3 regions of the Halomonas sp. G15 genome follow, and region 3 is predicted to be linked to each of the others. Evidence: riboswitches for the same ligand, from Rfam matches in the RefSeq annotation. Region 3 holds a riboswitch; each other region holds the start of a gene.
The links. Region 3 has a riboswitch for thiamine pyrophosphate ahead of LWH48_RS05730 (NUDIX hydrolase). Riboswitches for the same ligand answer to the same signal wherever they lie in the genome.

Region 1 (7,609 bases), on a different contig from region 3:
TCCTTCCAGAGCCTCTCCTCGCTGATGCGCAACCATCATGAGCTTCGCTATCTGGTGACACCGGGCAATGCCATCGTCTCCACCGGCCAGGTGATGGCGGCGCCCCCACCGCTGCCCGAGGAGCGCCTGCCCATCGGCGAGGATGCACGACGCCTGCCAAGCGCCGACGGCGCTCCGCGTCTGCTGGTGCTGGTGGTCGGAGAAACCGTGCGCGCCGCCAACTGGGGGCTGTCCGGATACCCGCGGCAGACTACCCCGCGGCTGGCCGAACGTGAGGTCGTCAACTTCAGCGAGGTGGCCACCTGCGGTACCAGCACCGCCGTCTCGCTGCCCTGCATGTTTTCCCCGCAGGGGCGAAGCGACTACGACGAACGCTTCACCCGCAGCCATGAGACGCTGCTGGACGTGGTGCAGCGCGCCGGCTATCGCGTGGTATGGATCGACAATCAGTCGGGCTGCAAGGGAATCTGCGATGGCGTCGAGGCAGCCTCACCGTCGCCGTCGACCTATCCGGCCCTGTGCGACGAAGACGAATGCCTCGACGGTGTGCTGGTGGAGGAGCTGAAACGGCGGGTCGCCTCGCTCGATCGCGACACCCTGATCGTGCTGCATATGCTGGGCAATCATGGCCCCAGCTACTTCCAGCGCTACCCCGACGCCTTCCGGGCCTTCACGCCCACCTGCGACACGGCGGACCTGGCCCAGTGTTCCCGCGAGGCGATCGTCAACAGCTACGACAACGCCATCCTCTATACCGACAACGTACTGGACGGGATCATCGGCGTGCTGGAGGAGAGTCAATCCCTGGCCACGGCCATGCTGTACGTCTCCGACCACGGAGAGTCACTGGGCGAGAAGGGGATCTATCTACACGGCCTGCCCTACGCCATCGCTCCTCGGGAGCAGACCCGCGTGCCCATGGTGTGGTGGGCATCCGATGATTTCCTGGGCAGCCAACGACTGACGAGCGACTGCCTCACTGCCCAGCGTGACGCCTCACTGAGCCATGCCCACCTGTTCCACTCTCTGCTCGGCCTGCTTGGCGTGGAGAGCGAGGTTCGCAAGGACTCCCTGGACCTGACGGCAAACTGCCGCGCCCCGGAGGCACAAGCCCCCGGAGCGCTGATCACGCAGGAGTAGCAGAATATTCAGGCCATGCGCTTCAGGGTGTGATCGCGCAGCCAGAACTGGTGCGCCAGGCTGGCCGCCACGTGACCGCCGATCAGCAGCCACAGCAGGTTGGCCAGCACCTCGTGGGTCTCCTCGGCGGCCTCCTCCAGCCACTCGATCTCGGCACCGGGCGCGATCAGCGGCAGGCCGAAGAACTCCACGCCGTGGCCGCTGCCCAGGGCGACGAGCAGGCCGCTCACAGGGATCACCAGCATCGCCGCGTAGAGCGCCAGGTGTCCCAACCGGGCCGCACACTTCCAGTGCGCATGGGCCTCGAGCCGGCCGTGGTTGACCCGGCGCCACAGCAACCGGAACACCAGCAGCCCCAGCAGCAGCACCCCCACGCTCTTGTGCAGCACCATCGCTTCGCGCTCGCTCATCCCGACGACCTCTGCCAGCCACTCGGTGCCCAGCATCAGGAGCAGCAGCGTGGCCATGCTCCAGTGAAGCGCCCGCGAGACGGCGCCGTAACGTTGTTCGGAATCCAGCCAGTTCATGTCGTCATCCTCCTCGGTCGATGGACGACGACCGTTGTACCGCACCCCGGCTGACGCCAGCCTTAACGCCGCATTCATGCGCCGTTCATCTTCACCCGGTGCCGCTCAACGATAGAAGCGCGACAGCGCCTGCAGCACCTCGCGGGAGACCTCGGGGGCCGGGCGCACCTCCTCAAGCTCGTTCATGCGGTAGTCGTAGGCCTCGAAGGCGCCGGTAGGATGCACGGCGATCTGGTACTCCGGCAACAGGATGCCGTAGCCCATGTAACTACCGGAGAGCAGCCAGTCACGCTCGCCCCCGGGGGCGAGCAGGCTGCGCCCCAAGGTATAGCGCTCGGGGGCGGCCTCGCAGCCGAGCAGTTCCTCCAGCAGCGTCGGGGCGATATCGGCATGCTGGGTGCGCCCCTCGAGCACACCGCCGGGGCGCCCCGGCAGGTGCATCACCAGCGGTACCTGGACCTGCTCCGGGGTGTAGTTGCTGCCGTGTCCCCAGTAGTTCCGCCCATGCTCGTTGAACGACTCGCCGTGGTCCGAGGTGATCACCACGGCGGTATCGTCGAGCCTGCCGCGTCGCTCGAGGTCGTCAAGCACTCGCCCGAGCTGCGCATCCACGTAGCGCGCCGCGGTACGGTAGCGATTCCAGTAGGGCTCGGGGTCGAAGTCGGGACCCAGCGCCATATGGTTGATCTGCTCCCAGTAGGGAGTGAAGCGCGGGGAGTCGGGGGGATGGCTGTAACCATGCACGGCGTCGTAGAAGAGGAAGCCAAAGAAGGGCGCAGCATCGGGCGACTCCACCGAGGCCTCCATCCAGGCCAACCAGTCGTCGGTGATCTTCCGGTCGCGCTCCCAGGGCTCGCCCTGGGCCGGGGTCAGCGAGACGTCCTCCAGGCCGGCGAAGACGTTGCGGTCGAAGGCGGGGCTCACCAGGGTCGCCGAGGAGAGCACCTGGAAACGATAGTCGGCGGCCTCGAGCTTCTCCATCAGCACCGGCGGCGTCTGGCCGCCGGTGAAGGCATCCCAGTAGGTGACCGGCAGGCCGTAGAAGAGGCTGAACACCCCCGCCTTGGTGGAGTTGCCCCCACTGAAGTGCTCGGCGGCCCGGTACCAGCCTGGGCGACCGGCATAGCGACTCAGGTTGGGCATCACCTCGGGGGTCAGCAGGTCGTGGCGCACGCTGTCCAGCACCACCAGCAGCAGGTTGTGGGGCGCAGCCGCCGGCGAGCAGCTCAGCGGCGCCGAGGGATAGGCCAGGTCATGGGCCTTTCCCTGTGCCGCCTCCAGCTCCACCTGGTCGCGCACCGCCTGGGGATCAACCCAGCCCCGCTTGACGAACAGGCGCTTGGCGGTAGCGGGATAGAACAGCGGCACATGGCGGGTCATACCGGTGATGTCGCGGTCGTAGTGGGCGTCGGCCCAGGCGTGCCAGCCGTGCACCCCGAGCAGGGCCAACAGGCCGAGGGCGAGTGCCGGCAGCACCGGCCGCGACAGTGGACGCCGCTTGAGCCATAACCCCAGGCCCCCCTGCAGCGCCAGCATCGCCAGCACACCGCCGATGGCCAGGGCCCAGGCCAGCCAGGAGAAACTGAAGACGTCGCCGCCAGCGTTGACCAGCAGATCGAGGATGAAACCGCTCAGGTGGAAGCGGTACTGGGCGTAGACGAAGGTGTCGAGCAGCAGCACCAGTTGCAACAGGCCGGCCCACAGGGTGGTGACCAGCCACAGCCAGGGCGCCCGAAGCAGCGGGGCCAGCAGCAGCAGCGGCAAGGCCCCAAGCCACACCAGAAGCCCGATATGACCGAGGAACACCAGCAGCAGGTAGCCCCACTGCTCGGCGCCCTCGGGAGCCATGTAGGGGAGATAACGCAGACTGATCAGCCAGGCGAGCAGCAGGTTGGCCAGGGTCCAGGCGCCCAGCCAGCGCCAGCGATGGAGAAGGGATGCAAGCATGTGATGACCACGATCATGAAAGGGCCCGACACCAAGCCGCGATACACGGCCTGTCGGGTGGTGGAAAGGTACCGGGATCGGCGCCGTCACACTCTGGTCATGCCACCTTAAGCAATCCTTAAGGAAGGCGCGCCACAGTCATGGTGCATGCTGATACCGCCGCAACCCGAGGCAACACCATGACCCGGAGTCCGATAATGACACTCGCAGACACCCTCGTCACCGAGAACCGTGCCATCGTGCCGCTGCTGCTCATCGGCCTGGCGTTGCTGGCCCTGGGCGTGCTGGCCGCCGGCTGGGAACCCATCGAACTGCCGCTGGGGCTCGCCGCCCTGGGCACCCTGGCGCTCGTCCTGCTCACCCCCGAGCGCTGGCAAGACGAGGAAGCACGGGACACCGTCAACAGCCTGGTACTGGCCAGCCTGATTACCCTGGCGGGCTTCCATGTGATGGCATGAACCTCGCTGCTCGAGCGCCTCGCCAGAGGCATTGCTCGGCCTTTACAGTCCTCCCCGGGACGTGGATAGTGTGGCTCGACGACAGGGGCGCCGCGGGACTCGCCGTGGCTGAGACGCACCCTTGGAACCTGACCCGGATCATGCCGGCGTAGGGAGTCGTGCAGCCCGCCCCGCCGCCTGCACCTCCCGCGCCCGGGAGGAACGATGACCACCGCCACCCGCGGCCCGATCGACCCCGCCGCCCATCTCGCTCGCCTGCGCGAGCGCGCACCCCTGATTCATAACATCACCAATCTGGTGGCCATGAACCCCATGGCCAACGTGCTGCTGTCCCTGGGCGCCTCGCCGGCCATGGTGCATGCCCGCGAGGAGGCCGCCGAGTTCGCCGCCCTCGCCGATGCCCTGACGGTGAATATCGGCACCCTCTCCCCCCTCTGGGTCGAGGCCATGGAGGAGGCCGCCGAGGCCGCACGGCTGGCGGGCAGGCCCTGGGTGCTGGACCCGGTGGCGGTGGGTGCCACCGCCTACCGCCGCGAGACGGGCAGGCGCCTGCTGGAGCGACGCCCCACGGTGATCCGCGGCAACGCCTCTGAGATCCTGGCCCTGGAGCAACAGGGCAGCGGTGGGCGCGGCGTGGACAGCAGCGATCCCACCGAAGCCGCCGAGCAGGCCGCCGTGGCCCTGGCACGCCGCATTGATGCCGTGGTGGCGGTGACTGGCGAGGTCGACCTCGTCACCGACGGCCAGCGCCTCGCCCGCATCCCGGGCGGCCATGCGCTGATGCCCCGGGTCACCACCCTGGGCTGCGCGCTCACCGGCGTGGTCGCCGCCTTCCTGGTGGGCGCAAAGGACCCCTTCGCGGCCAGCGTGGCGGCACTCGCCTGCTACGGCGAGGCAGGACGCCGCGCCGGTGAGGTCGCCAACGGCCCCGGCAGCTTCGCCGTGGCCTTCCTCGATGCCCTCTACGCCCTCGACCACGACCAGCTTGCCACCCTGCCCACCCTGGAGGTGACCGATGCGCCTTGACCTCTCCCTCTACCTCGTCACCGACCCCGCCCTGTGCGCCGACCACGGCCTGGTGGAGACCGCGGTGGCCGCAGTGCGCGGGGGTGCCACGATGATACAGCTGCGCGACAAGCACGCATCGGACGGCGAGATGATCGACCAGGCGCGACGGCTCAAGGCGGCGCTGGCCGGCAGCGGCGTGCCGTTGATCATCAACGACCGCCTGGCGGTGGCGGTGGAGAGCGGTGCCGACGGCCTGCATATCGGCCAGGATGATGGCGAGGTTACCGAGGCCCGAGCGGCTCTGGGCGAGCAGGCGATACTGGGGCTCTCGGTGCAGACCCTGGCGCAGATGGCACGCATCGACGCCGAGCGCCTCGACTACCTGGGACTCGGCCCGGTATTCGCCACTCCCAGCAAGCATGACCACGCCGAGCCGCTGGGCTTTGCGGGGCTGGCCACCCTGGTGGCGGCGAGCCCCCTGCCCAGCGTGGCCATCGGCGGACTCAAGGTCGAGCACCTGGCGGCGACGCGCCAGGCCGGTGCCGACGGACTGGCGGTGATCTCGGCGATCTGCGGCATGCCGGACCCCGAGGCCGCGGCGCGGGCCTTCTTCTCCCGAGGCTGAACTCATCCCGGGACAGGGCCAGGACGCGCAGCAGCGGCTAGGGATCAGGCGGTAGGGCGCCGCTTGAGTGAGGTGCGCCCCTCGCGGTAGGCGATGGCCAGGCCACTGCCGATGATCAGCACGCTGCCCACGAATACCCAGAGGTCCGGCATCTCGCCCCAGAACCACCAGCCCAGCAGCACCGCCCACAGCATGGCGGTGTAGTCGAAGGGGGCGGCGATGGCCGCCGGGGCGTGGCGGAAGGCCAGGGTGATGAAGGCGGTGGCCCCCACCCCGAATACCCCGGCGCCGAAGAAGCCCAGCCAGTGCCAGGGCTGGGGTGACTGCCACACCCAGGGCAGCAGCAGCCCGGTGATGACGAAGGGCACCACGGTCATGTGGAAGACCATGGCCCAGAGATGCTCGCTGCCGCCCCAGCGGCGCGCGGTGATCAGCATCAGCGCATAGAAGAGCGCCGCCCCCACCAGCACCAGCGACCCCGGATGGAAGGCATCTCCCCCCGGGCGCACCACGATCAGCACGCCGACGAAACCCACCAGCGAGGCGATCAGTACCGGCGCCTCGATGCGCTCCCCCAGCAGCGGTATCGAAAGCAGGGTCACGAACAGCGGCGCCACGAAGGCGATGGCCGTGGCCTCGGCCAGGGGCAGCAGGGTCAGGCCCAGCACGAAGCAGCCCATGGTGCCGGTGTAGATCAGCCCGCGCAGCAGGTGAATCCCGGGGCGCCGGGTACGCAGCTTGCGCAGGCCGCCGGCAAAGTGGGCCAACAGCGCGATCAGCGGCAGCGAGACCAGGGTGCGGAAGAAGATGATCTGCAGCGGCGAGTGCACCTCACCGAGCCACTTCGAGATGGCGTCGCCGATGGCCAGGCAGAGCACGCCCAGGCACATGAAGCCAATCCCCTTGAACGACGACGTCATCGCGACTCCCCTTCCGATCACCCGGTGTGACAAAAGCACCACCCCGCCGACCGAAGGCCGACGGGGTGGTTATCGAGGTCAGGCTAGAAGGTTCGCAGACGAACGGCAAGGCCTAGAGGCTGGCGTTGACCACCATGCAGTCGATGCCATCGCGAGCCAGGCTGCGACAGGCGCGGTAGGCCTGATTCTCGTCGAGGTTGACCAGGCGGGCGCGGAACAGCGGCTGCGGCCCCGGCGCCTCGTGGATGTCCACGCGGGCATTGGTCAGGTCGCTGGCCAGGCGGTCGGCGGCACGGCCGGCCAGGCTGCGGGCGTTGTCGGGATTGCTGAAGGCGCCCACCTGAACGCCCCAGCCTCCCGAGCCGCTGCGACCTACCGGCTCGAGACGCTGGCTGGTGCGGCTGACCGGCTCGTCGGCCTGGGAGATCAGCTCGCGGATCGGGTCGTTGGCCGAGCCCTGGGCGGTCTCGGGCAAGGCTGACGTCGCACGGGGCAGCGGCTCGGGGACTTCCAGGCTGGCCAGCTGGGGTGCTGGTTCTGGCTCCAGGCGCTCCACGACGCGGGGTGCCGGTTCGGGCGCCTGGCGGCTGGCCACCTGCACCGCCGGCCGGGACGCCGGCACCACGGGACGGGAGGCGGGAACCGCTGCGGGCGTCGTCTGTGGCAGATTCATGCGCTCGCCGGAGAAGTCGGCCTGGGCCACCCAGTCGCCGCGCCCGTACAGCGAGGCGCGTACGAAGCCGCGGTCCAGCAGATCTGACATGTGGGCGTCGCGGGAGGCCGCGGTGAAGCCGCCCATTACCACCGACACCAGCCGGCGGCCATTGCGCACCGCCGAGGTGGCCACGTTGAAGCCCGAGGCGCGAATGAAGCCGGTCTTCAGGCCATCGGCGCCGGCGTAGTTGTCGAGCAGGCGGTTATGCCCGGTGATGGTCTTGCCCTTCCAGTTGAAGCTGGTGCGCGAGAAGTAGTGATAGTACTGCG
Region 2 (7,609 bases), on a different contig from region 3:
GTAGGCGGCGAAGTCGGCACCCGAAAGCCGCCCCTCGGCCAGAGCGTCGAACAGCGGATGGTTCACGGTAGAAGACCAGTCGGGCTCGCTGATCTCGCGCAGCCAGTCGGTGAGGCGCGGCGCGTCCTGCTGCGCGGCCCAGGCGTTGAAATCGGCGCGGGGGTTCATCGGGCGTCTCCTTCGCGGGCGGGCTGGAGCCTCTCGCCCGGACGCAGCCAGGCGACCAACAGGCTGACGAGCGTCGAGCCGACCAGTGCCCCCAGGAAGGGCGGAAGCGTCGGGATGCTGCCGGGGAAGGTGGCCGCCAGCATGCCGGCGGCGAAGCTGCCCTGCGCGATCCAGCCCGGCACGATGGCCCCGAGCATGCCGGCCACGCCGCCGACCACCGCGGCCAGCGGCGACATGCGCCGCCACAGCCCCAGCAGCACCGGCACCACGATGGCCGCGCACAGGAGGTCCGCGATCAGGAAGAGGCGCAGCACCGAGAAGCCCTGCAGGGCCACCCAGACCACCGGCACCATCAGCGCCACTGTCACCAGGCGCGCGGCGCGCACCGAGAGCCCGCGCCGGCCGCTGCTGGCCACCGCCATGGAGGCGATGGCGTTCTGCAGGGTATCGACGCTCGAGGCCACCAGGGTCACCGCCAGCACCAGCGCCGGCAGGCCCAGCCAGGCCGGCGCCGCGGAGAGCAGCGCGAAGAAGGGCATCGGCGGCTCGCCCAGCGGCAGGGCGTGCATCGCCGCCAGCATCCCGAGCCCGCCGATGGCCATCACCACCAGCAGGCTGCTGGCGCCGCCCAGCAGTGCCCCGCGGCTCAGGGCGCGGTCGTTCTCGGCGGCCCAGATGCGCTGCCAGTAGCCCTGGTGGAACAGGTTGGCCGCGGTCACCGCGATCACCAGGGTCAGCGCCACGGAGAGCGCACTGCTGGCGGGAATGGAAGGCATCGTCGCCTCGGCGGGCATCGGCGGCAGCCACCACCAGGCCACGCCGCCCACCAGTACCAGCAGGGCCAGCAGCAGCCAGGCCTGCCAGCGATCGGTGGCTAGGCTCGCCCGCAGGCCGCCCAGGGTGGTATAGACCAGGGTGACCACCGCCAGCCCCAGGATCACCAGCGCGGGCGGCACATCCGAGAGGATGGCGGCGATGGCGCCGATGGCGGTGAGCTCGGCGGCCAGGAAGAGCGCCATGTAGGCCACCGAGACGAAGGCCACCCAGCGGCGCACCCCGGCGCCATAGCAGGCCTCGGCGAACTCGCCGATGCTGCGGCCTTGCGGCAGGTGGCGGCGGATCGCCGGGCCGTAGAGCCCCAGCACGATGAAGGGCAGCGAGGAGCCGATGGCATAGCCGGCCAACGCCACCGGCCCCACGAAGGCGCCGATCTCCGGCGGCGCGAAGAGGATCCAGGCGCCCATGCCGGAGGCCAGGAACGACAGGCCGATGGCCTGGGCACCCTGGGAATTGCGGGCGGTCACGTAGTCATCGAGGGGGCCATCGGCCCGGCGGGCCCGCAGGCCCAGGAAAGCAAAGCACAGCAGCGCCGCGCCGAGCACGGCAGACGTCAGGTAGGGCATGTCGCGCTTCCTCCGCCGGTATGAACCGGATCAGGTTCCAGGGTCGGCGCTTGGCCCTCTCAGCCCCCGCGGATGCGGCGGGACTCCCCTGGCGACAAGTGAATGAATTGTGAGGTCACGCCTCGCACAGCGGCAAGGCGTGACCGGAAGCATCATAGCGAGACAGAGTCCTGCCTGCCAGTGGACCAGCGAGACATGCTCAACTACTCGTCGGCGCAGAGGATCTTCACAGCGCTCAATACGCGCAACGGTGTACAAGCCACCCCTCTTGATTAGTATGAGTGGATACTATCGGCATAGAGCGGGGAGCCAGCTTTGCTGAATATCGATACTCGTCTTCGCCAAGCAGCATTTCAGCGCCTTGAAGCCATCGCACAACAATACTCGAATGATGTGCCCTGGGAGGCCATTGCCCAGCCGGTCCCCTTGGATGGGGAGTCTTTCTTCATCGCCAGCAGAGCAATCGGCATCTTCAAACCCAAGCAGATGCCAGATGGCATCCTGAGTATCAAAACCGTGGTCCCCAAGCAGGGCAGGATCAATATCTATTCCGATGGTGATAGCGACGAGGGTGGCTTCTGGTATTCGCTTGAGGCAGGAGGAACAGCCAAGCCCGCGAATCGCCAGCTCTTAATCAGCTACGAGCGACAGGATCCGATCATCTACCTAGTGGGCGTCGCTCCAGGCCGCTACCTTCCTTTATGGCCCTGCTACATCGACAACATGGACCTGGCCAGAGAGTTATGCCATGTCAGCATGAACGACCGAATTGGCCAGATGCGCCATGTCGCAGAAAACCATGGCGCCTACAGGACGGATGAGATAGAGAAACGCTACGTAATCCGTGAAGCCAAAACGCGGGTTCATCAGGCTGAATTCCGTGCGCGAGTGATGCTGGCATATTCCAACCGCTGCGCCATGACGGGGCTGCCAGTGCCACAACTACTGGAGGCGGCACATATTATTCCCGACATCGATCAGGACAGCACCGCAGAAGTGAGCAATGGCATATCCCTCAGCCGGCTGCATCATAGGGCTTACGATGCTGACTTGATCGGCATTGACCCCAACTACCGCATCCACCTGAATGATGAGCTGCTCTCGACTCAGGATGGGCCTCTGCTTGAGAGCATGAAGCAGCTCGACGGCCAGCGAATCTCCATCCCCAGACACGCTAGAGATAAGCCGAGCCAGGAGGCACTGGAACTGCGTTATCAGCGATTCTTGTCGCGCTAAAGCCTATTTCTTCTCTCGCGGCACCCGCCCCATCAGATAGAACTCCTCGTTGGGCGGCGTGCCGGTCAGGGTGACCAGCCGGTTGGAGAGGCCGAAGAAGGCGGCGATGGCGCCGATGTCCCAGATGTCATCGCGGGTGAAACCGGCATCCGCCAGGCGGGCCTCCCATTCGTCGGTGAGTTCCCCCACCTCCAGGCTGCAGTGCATGGCGAAGTCGATCATGATGCGGTGGCGCTCGCTGATCGGTGCCGTGCGGTGGTTGACGGCCACCTGGTCGGCCAGCAGCGGATCCTTGCTGTAGATGCGCACCAGGGCGCCGTGGGCCACCACGCAGTAGAGGCAGCGGTTGCGGGCACTGGTGGCCACAACGATCATTTCCTTCTCTGCCTTGGTGAGCGTGTCGGACTCCCGCTCCATCAGGGCGTCGTGATAGGCGAAGAAAGCGCGGAACTCGGCCGGCCGGTGGGCCAGCATCAGGAAGACGTTAGGCACGAAGCCGGCCTTCTCCTGCACCGCCAGCATGGCGTCACGGATGTCCTCGGGCAGGTCCTGGATCGATTCGGGTACGGGAAAGCGGCTGATAGGGGTGGTCATGCTGACTCCTGATTGTGCTTGTTATAAGACTATTCCAGTTAACGTCAACGTCATATTGCTGTCCATACACCGACGGTCGAAAGAGGGTAACAAAAGCACGCGGCCCCGCCTCTCTCGAGGCGGGGCCGCGTTGTCACCGAGCGAGCGTGATCAGCTCAGCGAGATGGTGCTGTTGATGCCGCTGGAGACGTTCTCCGGCTCGAACCAGCGGGCGGTGACGGTCTTGGTCTGGGTCCAGAAGGCAATGGCCTGCTTGCCGTTGGGGCCCAGGTCACCGAGCTTGGAGGCGCGCGAGCCGGTGAAGCTGAAGTAGGCGACCGGCACCGGGATCGGCACGTTGATGCCCACCTGGCCGACGTCGATGTCGCTCTCGAAGCGGCGCGCCACCCAGCCGGAGTTGGTGAAGATGGAGGTGCCGTTGCCGTTGGGGTTGGCGTTGATGAACTCGATCGCCTCGTCGAGGGTGTCGACGGTGACCACGCAGAGCACCGGGCCGAAGATCTCCTCACGGTAGATGGTCATCTCCGGAGTGACGTCGGTGAACAGGGTGGGTCCGACGAAATTGCCGTCCGGGTAGCCCTCCACCTGGTAGCCGCGGCCGTCCACCAGCAGGTTGGCGCCCTCCTTCTCGCCGGCGGTGATCAACCGCTCGACGCGCTCCTTGGCCTGGGGCGAGACCAGCGGGCCGAGGTCGGCGTCGGTCTGGGTGCCGGGGCCCACCTTCATGGTCCTGGTGCCCTCGACGATGTCTTCCAGCCACTCGCGGGCCTCGCCCACCAGCACCACAACGGAGTTGGCCATGCAGCGCTGACCGGCGGCGCCATAGGCGGAGCCCAGCAGGTTATTGATGGCCTGGCTGCGGTTGGCGTCGGGCATCACCACACAGTGGTTCTTGGCGCCCATCATCGACTGCATCCGCTTGCCGGCAGCAGCGGCGCGGTTGTAGAGCAGCGAGCCCACGTGGGTGGAGCCGATGAAGGAGAGCGCCTTGATGTCGGTATGGTCGGCGATCTGGTTGGCGACGTCCGGGCCGCCGTGCACCACGTTGAGCACCCCGGCCGGGATACCTGCCTCGTGGGCCAGCTCGACCAGACGCATGGTGGAGCTCGGGTCCTGCTCGGAGGGCTTGAGCACGAAGGTGTTACCGGTGGCGATGGCCAGCGGGAACATGAAGCAGGGCAGCATGATGGGGAAGTTGAAGGCGGTGATGCCGGCACCCACGCCCAGCGGCTGGTTCAGGGTATAGACGTCCACCTCGTTGGCGGCGTTCTCGGCCAGCTCACCCAGCTGCAGGGAGGTGATCGAGCAGGCGTGCTCCACCACTTCCAGGCCGCGACCCACCTCACCGGCGGCGTCGGGCAGGGTCTTGCCGTGCTCCTCGGTGATCAGCGCGGCCAGCTCGTCGGTGTTGTCGCGGATCAGCGCCTGCAGCTTGAGCATGATGCGCATGCGCTTGGCCAGCGGCACCTTGCGCCAGGTCTTGAAGGCCTCCTTGGCGCTGGCCACGGCGCGCTCGACCTCCTCGGCGGTGCAGAACGGCACCCGGGCGACCACTTCCTGGGTGGCCGGGTTGACCACGTCGCGCCACTCCTGGCTCTGGGACTGGACGGGCTGGCCGTCGATGTACATGGGGATTTCGCGGACTGACATGGGCGTACTCCTTGGATGCTGTCGCTGTCAGGGTGCTGGCTTGTTGTTGTGGAGCACCGCGGCGCTCGCTGCCGTCACCCGACATTAGACTTTGTGTGTATAAAAACACGGAAGACTATGAGGACGAGTCTATCCAGAGGTCGCATGGCGTGACAACGGGTACTCGGGCACATTGCTTGTGCACAGATGCACAACCATCGTTGCCCGGGAACACCCAACATGCTCGACTGGCACGACATCCAGATCTTCCTTGAAGTGGCCCGCAGCCAGCGGCTCACCGATGCCGCCCGTCGCCTGGGGCTGGACCACTCCACCCTCTCGCGGCGCACGCGGCGCTTCGAGCAGAAGCTCAACACCCAGCTCTTCGAGCGCAGCACCCACGGCTACCACCTCACCGAGGCCGGCCAGCAGCTGCTCGCCCACGCCGAGGAGATGGCTCGCCACGCCTTCGAGGCGGGCGAGAGCCTCTCCGACAAGGATCACCAGGTGAGCGGACAGATCCGCCTGGGGGTCACCGAGGGGTTCGGCACCTGGGTGATCGCCCCGCTGCTCTCGGCCTTCTGCGAGCGCCACCCCGGTGTCACCCTGGACCTGCTCGCCCTGCCCCGGGTGGTCAACCTGAGCCGCCACGAGGCGGACCTGGCCATCACCGTTGAGCGCCCCGTGAGCCCGGGCCTGGTGATCTCGCGGCTATGCGACTACCGGCTGCGCCTCTACGGCAGCCAGGGCTATCTCGACCGCCACGGGCGGCCGGCGCGCCTGGCCGAACTGGGCGAACATCGCCTTGTCGGCTACGTCGACGACCTGATCTTCAGCCAGCAGCTCAGTTATCTGGAGCCGCTGGTGGATCCCGCGGTGGTGGGCCGGCCGCCCCACTTCACCGTGCGCAGCACCAGCGTGACCACCCAGCAGGTGGCCTGCCGCCACGGCGCGGGGCTGGCCGTGCTGCCCTGCTTCATGGCCGAGACGGACACAGGGCTCGAGCGCGTGCTGGCCGAGGAGGTCGCCGTCGACCGCCAGTTCTGGATCACCGCCCGCCAGGAGCAGCGCCGACTGGCCCGAGTGCGCCTGCTGTGGGACTTCCTGCGCGAGGCGCTGGAGACCAATCGCGCCTTCCTGATGGGCGAGGCGAAGGCGCTGGTGATCCCTGCGACCGGCGCCGACTGACGGCCTGCGAAGAGACGCCCCTCGCGGCAACGCCGAACACGGCCATCACCCCGGGGTGGAATAACGACAGAGGGACCATTCGGGCTTGTTCCGGTCGGTCCCTTTTTCAGCCTTCGGTTGCGTGGAGGGCGTAGCAGCCCTGGCGCCGAACCACGATAAAGTTTTGCTATCGCCAGGGTCGGCAATCTCGCATTGTCCTAATGGATCCACAGGGAGTAGCTTGAAGAGGACTCCCGGGGAATGAGCCAGGGCACAGACAGGCTTGTGGCCGAGAGTTGACCAGGCTCATTGCCCCGCCGGAGTGCCATCGTCTATACAGAGGTGGCAGCTCCTCAACGCAGACAGGAAGGAAGAGCAACATGGGTGATCAGCAGAACGCAGGCAAGTGTCCGGTCATGCACGGTGGCAACACCGCCACGGGCCGCGACAACATGGACTGGTGGCCGGAAGCCCTCAACCTGGACATCCTCCACCAGCATGATCGCAAGACCGACCCGATGGGCGAGGACTTCGACTATCGCCAGGAGGTCCGCAAGCTTGACTTCGACGCGCTGATGAAGGACATGCATGCCCTGATGAACGACAGCCAGTCGTGGTGGCCGGCAGACTGGGGCCACTATGGCGGCCTGTTCATCCGCATGTCCTGGCACGCGGCGGGTACCTACCGCATCGCCGACGGCCGCGGCGGCGGCGGCACCGGCAACCAGCGCTTCGCACCGATCAACTCCTGGCCGGACAACGCCAGCCTGGACAAGGCGCGTCGCCTGCTGTGGCCGATCAAGAAGAAGTACGGCAACCAGATCAGCTGGGCCGACCTGATCATCCTGGCCGGCAACGTCGCCTATGAATCCATGGGCTTCAAGACCTTCGGCTTCTCCTTCGGCCGCGAGGACATCTGGCACCCCGAGAAGGACATCTACTGGGGCGCCGAGAAGGAGTGGCTGGCTCCCTCCGACGAGCGCTACGGTGACGTCGACAAGCCCGACACCATGGAAAACCCGCTGGCCGCGGTGCAGATGGGCCTGATCTACGTGAACCCCGAGGGGGTCAACGGTCAGCCCGACCCGATCAAGACCGGCGAGCAGGTACGCGAGACCTTCGCCCGCATGGCGATGAACGACGAGGAGACCGCGGCGCTGACCGTCGGCGGCCACACCGTCGGCAAGTGTCACGGTAACGGGGATGCTGCCGCCCTGGGCCCGGAGCCCGAGGCCGCGGACGTCGAGGAGCAGGGCTTCGGCTGGACCAACCCCAATATGGGCGGCAAGGCCGCCAACGCGGTGACCTCCGGTATCGAGGGTGCCTGGACCAAGAACCCGACCCAGTTCGACATGGGCTACTTCGACGCCCTGCTCGATCATGAGTGGGAGCTCAAGAAGAGCCCCGCCGGT
Region 3 (7,609 bases):
TTCTGCCTGGTCCGGCAATGCTGTATACCGCTGCTCAAACAATCGGGCGGGGTAAAAAAGCTGGTTGGTTAGCGGCCGCAGGCGTTCATTTGGGATGTTACGTACATGTGGTCATGGCAGCGCTGGGCTTGGCTCTGCTATTCGCTGCAATACCGGCCGCATATATAACAATGAAAGTCGCTGGTGGTGTTTATTTGCTATGGGTGGGGTTGCGGCTATGGCGAAAAGGCGTTCCTTTGCAAGGGGAAAGCGTTCCGGGAGTCAACACAAAGCGGGTGCTGAGGGATAGTGTTTTGGTAGAAGTTCTCAATCCTAAAACGGCACTCTTCTTCGTTGCATTTTTACCTCAATTTGTTCAGCCAGAAAGTGCTGTGCCTGTTGCCTGGCAGTTGCTATGGTTGGGTATTGCGACTAATCTTCTGTTTTCTATTGCTGACGTTGTTGTAGTGATGTTGGCTAGTCCATTGAGGCGTTGGCTTCAGAGAAAAGGCAATTCTTCTCGGCTTATCCAGCGCATCAGCGGGGGAGTGCTCATGGTGTTAGGGGGAAATACCCTAGCACAAGCAACTCGCTAATGTGGTTGATTATGAACCAAAGCATGAGCAGTTCTTGGCCTCAATAAAGCTATGTTAATCAAGTGTGTATAACGCCACTACCGACGATCACTGCCTGCCCAGCAGTGCGGATCTTTGAAGCCTTATCGTTTCGTTCTGCCTCGGCGAAGGTGAGGCTGGGACGACGCATCTCTATGCCCTTGTTCATGCCGGCCTCTGATTCCGGTTGCTGCGCACCGTGCTGGATGAGCTGAACACCCCACTCTCGTACTGCGGGAGGGGGTCACTTCACCGGCAGCATTCGCTATGTTTGGGAGCACTGTGGCCAGCCGCCACGCGCTGGACAAGACCGATGGCGTCCCTACGCTGGACCGGCGGTGCAGCTGCAAATGCTGGAGGCGGCAGCCACCGCCATCACCATGGTCGAATCGCAGCTCGTAATCCCGCGCGGAGAGCAGGCGATGCTGTTCTGGCCGGAATCGCAGGCCGGCTTCAACAGCGGCCTGCCGGTGAAGGAGCGACAGCAGAAGCCTATTCACAACTGGAAGGAGGTGGTCAGGGCGATCAACGAAGCCTTCACAGAAGCGCGGTACAATCCCGAGACAGCCCGGTCACTGTTCGCGCTGGCGGCCTATGGGAAGCGAGACCCCGGATCCCTGGAGCTTCTGCGCGCGGAGTTTGCCAAGGAGGGCATGCCGCCGGAATTCCTGTCACATTATGAGCCCGATGGACCTTTTGCATGCCGTAAGAAAAGTGACTAATTAAGCAGCAAACTTTGACAGACTCCACCGCCAATACAGCGCTTATCTCGGATCCTCGGCACCTAGCAGTGGGCGCGCTGGCTGGCATGCACTAAACTAACAAGACTCGTTCCTCTGGAACGACCAAATGAACCGAAGGGGCCCCGGCTAGCGGGCTGAGATACTGCCAGGCGTTTTACAACGCAGCTACCCTTTGATCCTGATCCGGGTCATACCGGCGAAGGGACGGATATTCTTCTGCTCGCCGCTTGCTGCTGGATGGCTCTCCTTTGATGAAGGAACCGCCGTCGTGTCTTCCTCGACCAACGATCCTCATGCCGTGGCTCGGCCAGTGGTGGCGACACTTGCGGCCGTGGTCCGCGAGAACCGCATTCTGTTGATACGTCGCTCGAATCCGCCGGACGCGGGGCGATGGGCGTTTCCGGGCGGGAAGATCCGTTTCGGAGAGTCTGCCGCCGACGCAGCGCAACGCGAACTGCTCGAAGAAACCGGCGTTCAGGGCAAACCTGTACAGGTGTTCGATGCAGTCAATGTGTTCGACCAGCGGGCAGACGAAGGCGACGTGCTGCACCAGCACTATATCCTCATTGCCACGCTGTTCGACTGGCACGTCGGCGAGCCGCGTGGCGGCGATGACGCGCTGGACGCGCGCTGGTTCGCCGATGCGGATCTCGATTCGACCGAATTGGCGCAGAGCTTCGACATCGCCGCAGTGGCTCGCCGCGCCTTCCGGCTCGCGCTATCGCTTCGCACGGGAGTCGACTCATGATCGCTAACGTGCTGAGCATTGCTGGCACCGATCCCACAGGGGGCGCCGGCATCCAGGCAGACCTGAAGACATTTTCCGCATTAGGTGCCTATGGCATGAGCGCCATCACGGCCGCGGTGGCGCAGAACACCCAAGGCGTGCGTAGTTTCGTAGCACTGGAGCCCAATTTCATCGCCGACCAGATCGACGCGGTGTTCGATGATGTTCGGGTAGATGCAGTCAAGATCGGCATGGTGGCCAACGCGGGGATAGCCGTGGCCATCGCAGATCGTTTGAGCGGGCGTGCGCAATGCCCGATCGTCCTCGATCCCGTGATGGTTGCAAAGAGCGGGGATCGTCTGTTGGCGCCCGACGCGGTGACTGTCCTTCGTGACACGCTGATACCGCTTTGCACACTGATCACCCCCAATTTGCCGGAAGCCGGTGATTTGCTGCAACAGTCCGAGCCCAAGTCCACGCAAGAAATGCGATTGGCGCTTGAACCACTTCAGGCATTGGGAGCAGACTGGGTGTTACTCAAGGGCGGCCACTTGGATGGACAAAATAGCATCGACCTGCTGCATGGCAAAGGCAGGACGTGTGTACTGGAAGCTCCTCGCATAGTGACGCGTAATACGCATGGCACTGGCTGCACGCTATCAGCCGCCATTATCGCATTGCTGCCGCTCATGGACGTTCCGACTGCCGTGCGCGAGACCAAAGACTACTTGACGGCCGCTTTGGCTGCCGCCGACTCGTTGGAGGTCGGTGATGGCCATGGTCCTGTCCATCACTTCCATGCCATCTGGAATTGAACTGGTCTAATTGGAGCGGACACCCCGGTAAGCCTCATACTGGAGGCATTGGAGGTGTTCATGACCAAGAAGACGCGACGTCGGTACTCCGACGCATTCAAGGCTGAGGCGGTCAACATGGTTCGAGGAGAGGGCTATGCCATCTCCGAGGCTGCCAGGCGGCTGGATATCGATCGCAGCCTGCTGGATCGCTGGTGTCGCCAGCAACGTGATCGGGAGGATGGTGTGACTGACGACCAGGCGGATGAGCGGGATGCCGAGATCAAGAAACTTCGCGAAGAAGTTCGTAAGCTGCGGATTGAAAAGGAAGTTTTAAAAAAGGCCACGGCCTTCTTCGCGAGAGAGTCGAGCTGAGATACCAGTTCATCGAGTCGGAGAAGGCCTCCTTCCCAGTCGTGGTGTTGTGCCGTGTCATGGACGTCAGCCGCAGTGGCTTCTATGCCTGGCGTCAGCGTGAACCCGATGAGCAGCGCCAGTGCCTGCACCGGGAGGTCAAGGACATCCACGATCAGAAACGTGGTAGCTATGGGAGCCGGCGAATGGCCAAGGAACTCCATCGCAGAGGTCATACAGTCGGTCGTTATCAGGCACGTAGCCTGATGCAGGAAGCCGATGTCGCCTGCCGACAGCGTCGCCGCTACCGGCATACGACGGACAGCGACCACGGGTTGCCAGTGGCTCCCAACCTGCTCAAGCGGCAGTTCACGGTGCCTGAGCCCAATCAGGCGTGGGTGGCCGACATTACCGCCATCTGGACCCTGGAAGGCTGGTTGTACCTGGCGGCGGTACTGGACCTCTACGACCGGCAGGTCATCGGCTGGGCCATGGCCGACCATCTGAAGGCGTCACTCACCCTGGACGCCCTGGAGATGGCCATTGGCCGCCGGCGACCTCCCCGGGGCGTGTTACACCACTCAGATCGCGGCAGCCAGTACGCATCTCGTGCGTATCGCGAACGACTGGTTCAGCACGGCTTCCTGGCCTCCATGAGCCGCAAGGGGAACTGTTGGGACAATGCGGTCATGGAGCGCTTCTTCGGTTCTCTGAAGAGCGAATGGCTGGAGGGGCAGCGGTACTGGACCCGCCAGTCAGCGAGGCGCTACGTCGTGACCTATATCTAGATGGAGTACAACAGCTGCCGACTCCACTCGACCCTTGGCTACCACGCGCCGAGGGAGATCGAGAAAATCGCGGAAGCAGCTTAATAAAGTGTCCGCTACGACTTGACCAGAACAGTTTCGGCTGGCTGAAAGAGTTGCGCCGCGTCTGCACCCGTTACGACAAGCTGGCCAGCAGCTTCAAAGCGATGGTATGCCTAGCCTGCATAGACCGCTGCTTGCGTGCTGACTTTTCAGGCAGAACCTAGGGGAGCGGTTGACAGGCCTCTGTTCCTTTTATAGAACGCTCTTTTAAAGGAACAACTCGAGGCCACCCACTATGGACATGCTCTCACTCGGTACCTTGGGCCAGCACCTTCAGGCTCTGCGCCTGGCGCGAGGCCTATCACTGTCGCAATTAGCCGCCGCCGCCGGCATCGCCAAGTCGAACCTGTCACGTCTTGAGCAGGGCAACGGCAACCCCACACTCGACACCATCTGGCGCCTGGCGGTGCAGTTGAAAGTCCCCTTTGGCACTCTAGTAGCACCAATCCGCGTGCCGCTGGGAGAAGACGGCGTGGAGGTGCGCCTGCTTGATCAGGGCCAGGACACGACCCAGGTCGATGCCTACTGGATGCGCTGCGCGCCCCACACTACGCGACACGCCGAGCCCCACACCTCCGGCGCGCGAGAAACCCTTACCCTGATCAGTGGCACCCTAGAGGCCGGGCCGGAGGGTGAGACCCTGCCACTCTCCGCCGGCGACAGCCTCACCTTTGACGCCGACCGGCACCATCTCTACCGAACCGGAGACACCTGGGCCACGTTACTGGTCAGCGTCATCTATCATGAGGAGCCCGCCTCATGAACCTGCAAGCTGCCACCTCGCCGGCCCGCCCTTGGCTGTCCGGCATGCGCGAGGCCATTCCGCTGCTGGGCGGCTATGTGCCGGTGGCCATCTCCTTCGGGCTGGTCGCCACCCAAGCTGGCTTCAATGCCTGGGAGGCAGTGATCATCTCAACGTTATTTTATGCCGGCGCGTCACAGTTCCTGTTCGTCGGCATGATCGCTGCCGGATCTCCGCTGTGGCTGGTGGTGGCAATGACGCTGTTGATCAACCTGCGCCATGTGGTCTACGCCCCCAATCTGGCGCCTTGGCTAACTTCCAGCCGTTGGTGGGGCTGGCTGATGCACACCTTGACCGATCAGGTCTTCGCCCTGGCCCACGCTCGCCTGCCCCAGCTGCCGGAAGCTCAGCGCCTCGGCTGGTTCACCGGTGCCGCCCTGCTGGCCTGGGCGATCTGGGTCGGCGGCACGGCGCTTGGGGCCTTGGCCGGCGGTAAGCTGGTCGCCCGTTGGGCGCTGATGGGCGAGATCCTACCCTTCGCCCTGCCCGCTCTGTTTCTGGTGCTGGTGGCGCCCCGCTTCACCTCCCGGCGCTGGAGCCTGGCGTTGAGCGTTACCATCGCCAGCTCCCTGCTGCTGACGCTCCTGGGTTTGACCAACGCAGCGATTCCCCTCGCCGCCATATGCGGCATGCTGTGTTTCCAGGTCGTGAAATTCGACACTGCCATGCAAGGAGACCACCATGAGTAACGCCCTGTGGATCGCCGTGCTAGCCGCTGCGCTAGGTACCTTGCTGATGCGCCTAATTCCGCTACTGTGGATGCAGCGTCGCCTCAAGCGGCTCGGTGACGACGCCCCCGAGGCCATGCCCCAATGGCTGAGCCTGCTTGGTCCGCTGATGGTCGCCGCTGTGTTTGGAGTCTCGTTGGTGCCGGTGACAGCCGGGCCCCTCGCCTGGTTGGCCACTATCATCGGTATGATAGCGACCCTCGCCGTCTGGTGGCGCACGCGCACCCTGGGCTGGCCGGTCGCAGCCGGGATAGCGACCTACGGGGTGGTCGTGACGTTGTTTGGATAATCTATCATCCATCAGTTGGCCGGACAGTGTGGTTGGCTGTGTGACGCCGATTCGATGGCGTTATGGTCGCTGGTTTCTCATCCAGATTGACGCGCTACAGACCACTCCATTCCATCCGAATTCATGTTGTTATGAAGCCGCCGAATTCGGTTTCACGAAGCGAAAGTTGTTGGCACCTGCTTATTGAAGAATACGGAATGTCGGAGACAAAATATCAGGACAGTTATAATTTATGAGCAGTCAAAGTAAGCCTCTCTTCTGGCGAGAAAGCCGCATGCCCTATGTAGAGTTGCGCAAGGTTGAGGATGGTCGCCAGGTGTGCTACTCCCCTCACAGCCACACCCAGTGGTCGATTGGGGCCATCACCGGGGGTGAAAGTACTTTTCGGTATCGGAACGATCATTATCGGGTGGGTGCTGGCGACCTTGTGCTGATGAATCCGGAGTGGGTCCATGCCTGCAATCCCATCGACAGTCAGCCGTGGGCGTATCTGATGCTGTATGTGGATATCGACTGGCTGACGGATTTGCGGTTTCAGGCGGGTTTACTTCCGGAACGGAAGTGGCAGGACATCCATACGGCAACAGTCTCTAAGCCAATATGGTATGAACGCTATTGCCGCATGGCGGGCTGCCTTCTGGACCCGCAGCGTGAGCTTCTGGAAAAACAGACAGAGACAGTGGGGTTTCTGTCAGACTTGATGCAAGTGTTGGCAACACTACCTGAGATTCAGGATAAAAGGGCACCGCAAGCATTGGTGGTGTTGGCCAATTATCTGGATGATCATGCGGCGGAGGATGTTTCGCTCGATACACTTTGCGAGATTTCCGGTTACAGTGCCGGCCACTTGATTCGTGCGTTCAGGCAGTATTTTGGTCTGACACCCCATGCCTACTTGGTGAACCGGCGTGTTCAACTCGGACGCCGTGAGCTGAAAAACGGCACCCCCATTGTGGAGGCGGCCATGAACGCAGGTTTTGCTGACCAACCGCACTTCCAGCGCACTTTCAAGCGTTTGATGGCCGCAACGCCAAACCAATATCGGAACTCCTCATCCCATCAGCAGATAAATGCAACTGATAGCGAGAAGTAAGGCCAATATACGATTTATAGTGACCAGTATTATAGGTTTATGAACATAGCGGCGCATAAATGCACCGGCATATACCCAGCAGGCGAGTGACAGCCAGCAGATCGGGAGATAAATTATGGCGAATAGCAGGATTTGTTGCAGGTCGTTCGCGCTGGTGTAGGCGCCTATGCCGGAAGCCGAGGCCAGCCAGGCCTTGGGGTTAAGCCACTGCATTAGCGCCCCGGTACCGAAGCCGGGAGCCTTCTCTGTGCCGTTCTCTGGAAGTTGTCCGCTGTCCATGGCCAGTTTTACACTCAGGTACAGTAGGAAGGCTATGCCACCCAATCGCAACAACTTTTCGGCAACAGGCACTACCGTCAGAAGCGAGTAAAGGCCCAATCCCACGGCAATGAACAGCGCAGTAAATCCCAAGGTGGCGCCGGTCACAAAGATCAGGCCTCGGGGAACCGGATAGCGTGTGCCACTGCTTAAGCAAACAAGGTTAACTGGCCCAGGGGATATGGAGCTAGCCAAGGCGTAGGCAGACATGGGTAAAATCAGGGAAAGGCTCATTGATGCTCTCCGCTAAGGTCACACGCAGAGTCTGCCCTGAGCGTCGAACCAGGTATTGAACAAAA

Region 1: linked by a shared signal. The riboswitch ahead of thiM (hydroxyethylthiazole kinase) and the one ahead of LWH48_RS05730 (NUDIX hydrolase) in region 3 are both predicted to bind thiamine pyrophosphate.
Region 2: linked by a shared signal. The riboswitch ahead of LWH48_RS03850 (sodium:solute symporter) and the one ahead of LWH48_RS05730 (NUDIX hydrolase) in region 3 are both predicted to bind thiamine pyrophosphate.

Annotation. Positions count from the first base shown of each region.
Region 1 covers NZ_JAJSPA010000049.1:12,262-19,870, forward strand. Annotated here, with positions in the region: gene LWH48_RS16380 (phosphoethanolamine transferase) at 1-1,140, shown strand, start outside; gene LWH48_RS16385 (cytochrome b) at 1,149-1,667, opposite strand; gene LWH48_RS16390 (DUF3413 domain-containing protein) at 1,773-3,614, opposite strand; gene LWH48_RS16395 (hypothetical protein) at 3,812-4,072, shown strand; TPP riboswitch at 4,146-4,244, shown strand; gene thiM (hydroxyethylthiazole kinase) at 4,277-5,098, shown strand; gene thiE (thiamine phosphate synthase) at 5,088-5,705, shown strand; gene LWH48_RS16410 (DMT family transporter) at 5,750-6,625, opposite strand; gene LWH48_RS16415 (SPOR domain-containing protein) at 6,738-7,609, opposite strand, start outside.
Region 2 covers NZ_JAJSPA010000004.1:109,900-117,508, reverse strand. Annotated here, with positions in the region: gene LWH48_RS03855 (TenA family protein) at 1-168, opposite strand, end outside; gene LWH48_RS03850 (sodium:solute symporter) at 165-1,571, opposite strand; TPP riboswitch at 1,561-1,671, opposite strand; gene LWH48_RS03845 (HNH endonuclease) at 1,887-2,807, shown strand; gene LWH48_RS03840 (peroxidase-related enzyme) at 2,811-3,401, opposite strand; gene LWH48_RS03835 (CoA-acylating methylmalonate-semialdehyde dehydrogenase) at 3,552-5,051, opposite strand; gene LWH48_RS03830 (LysR family transcriptional regulator) at 5,271-6,218, shown strand; gene katG (catalase/peroxidase HPI) at 6,578-7,609, shown strand, end outside.
Region 3 covers NZ_JAJSPA010000008.1:10,385-17,993, forward strand. Annotated here, with positions in the region: gene LWH48_RS05720 (LysE family translocator) at 1-575, shown strand, start outside; gene LWH48_RS05725 (hypothetical protein) at 932-1,315, shown strand; TPP riboswitch at 1,441-1,558, shown strand; gene LWH48_RS05730 (NUDIX hydrolase) at 1,605-2,084, shown strand; gene thiD (bifunctional hydroxymethylpyrimidine kinase/phosphomethylpyrimidine kinase) at 2,081-2,878, shown strand; partial or broken gene LWH48_RS05740 (IS3 family transposase) at 2,939-4,083, shown strand; gene LWH48_RS05750 (helix-turn-helix domain-containing protein) at 4,316-4,843, shown strand; gene LWH48_RS05755 (AzlC family ABC transporter permease) at 4,840-5,571, shown strand; gene LWH48_RS05760 (AzlD domain-containing protein) at 5,564-5,899, shown strand; gene LWH48_RS05765 (AraC family transcriptional regulator) at 6,174-6,992, shown strand; gene LWH48_RS05770 (LysE family translocator) at 6,951-7,544, opposite strand.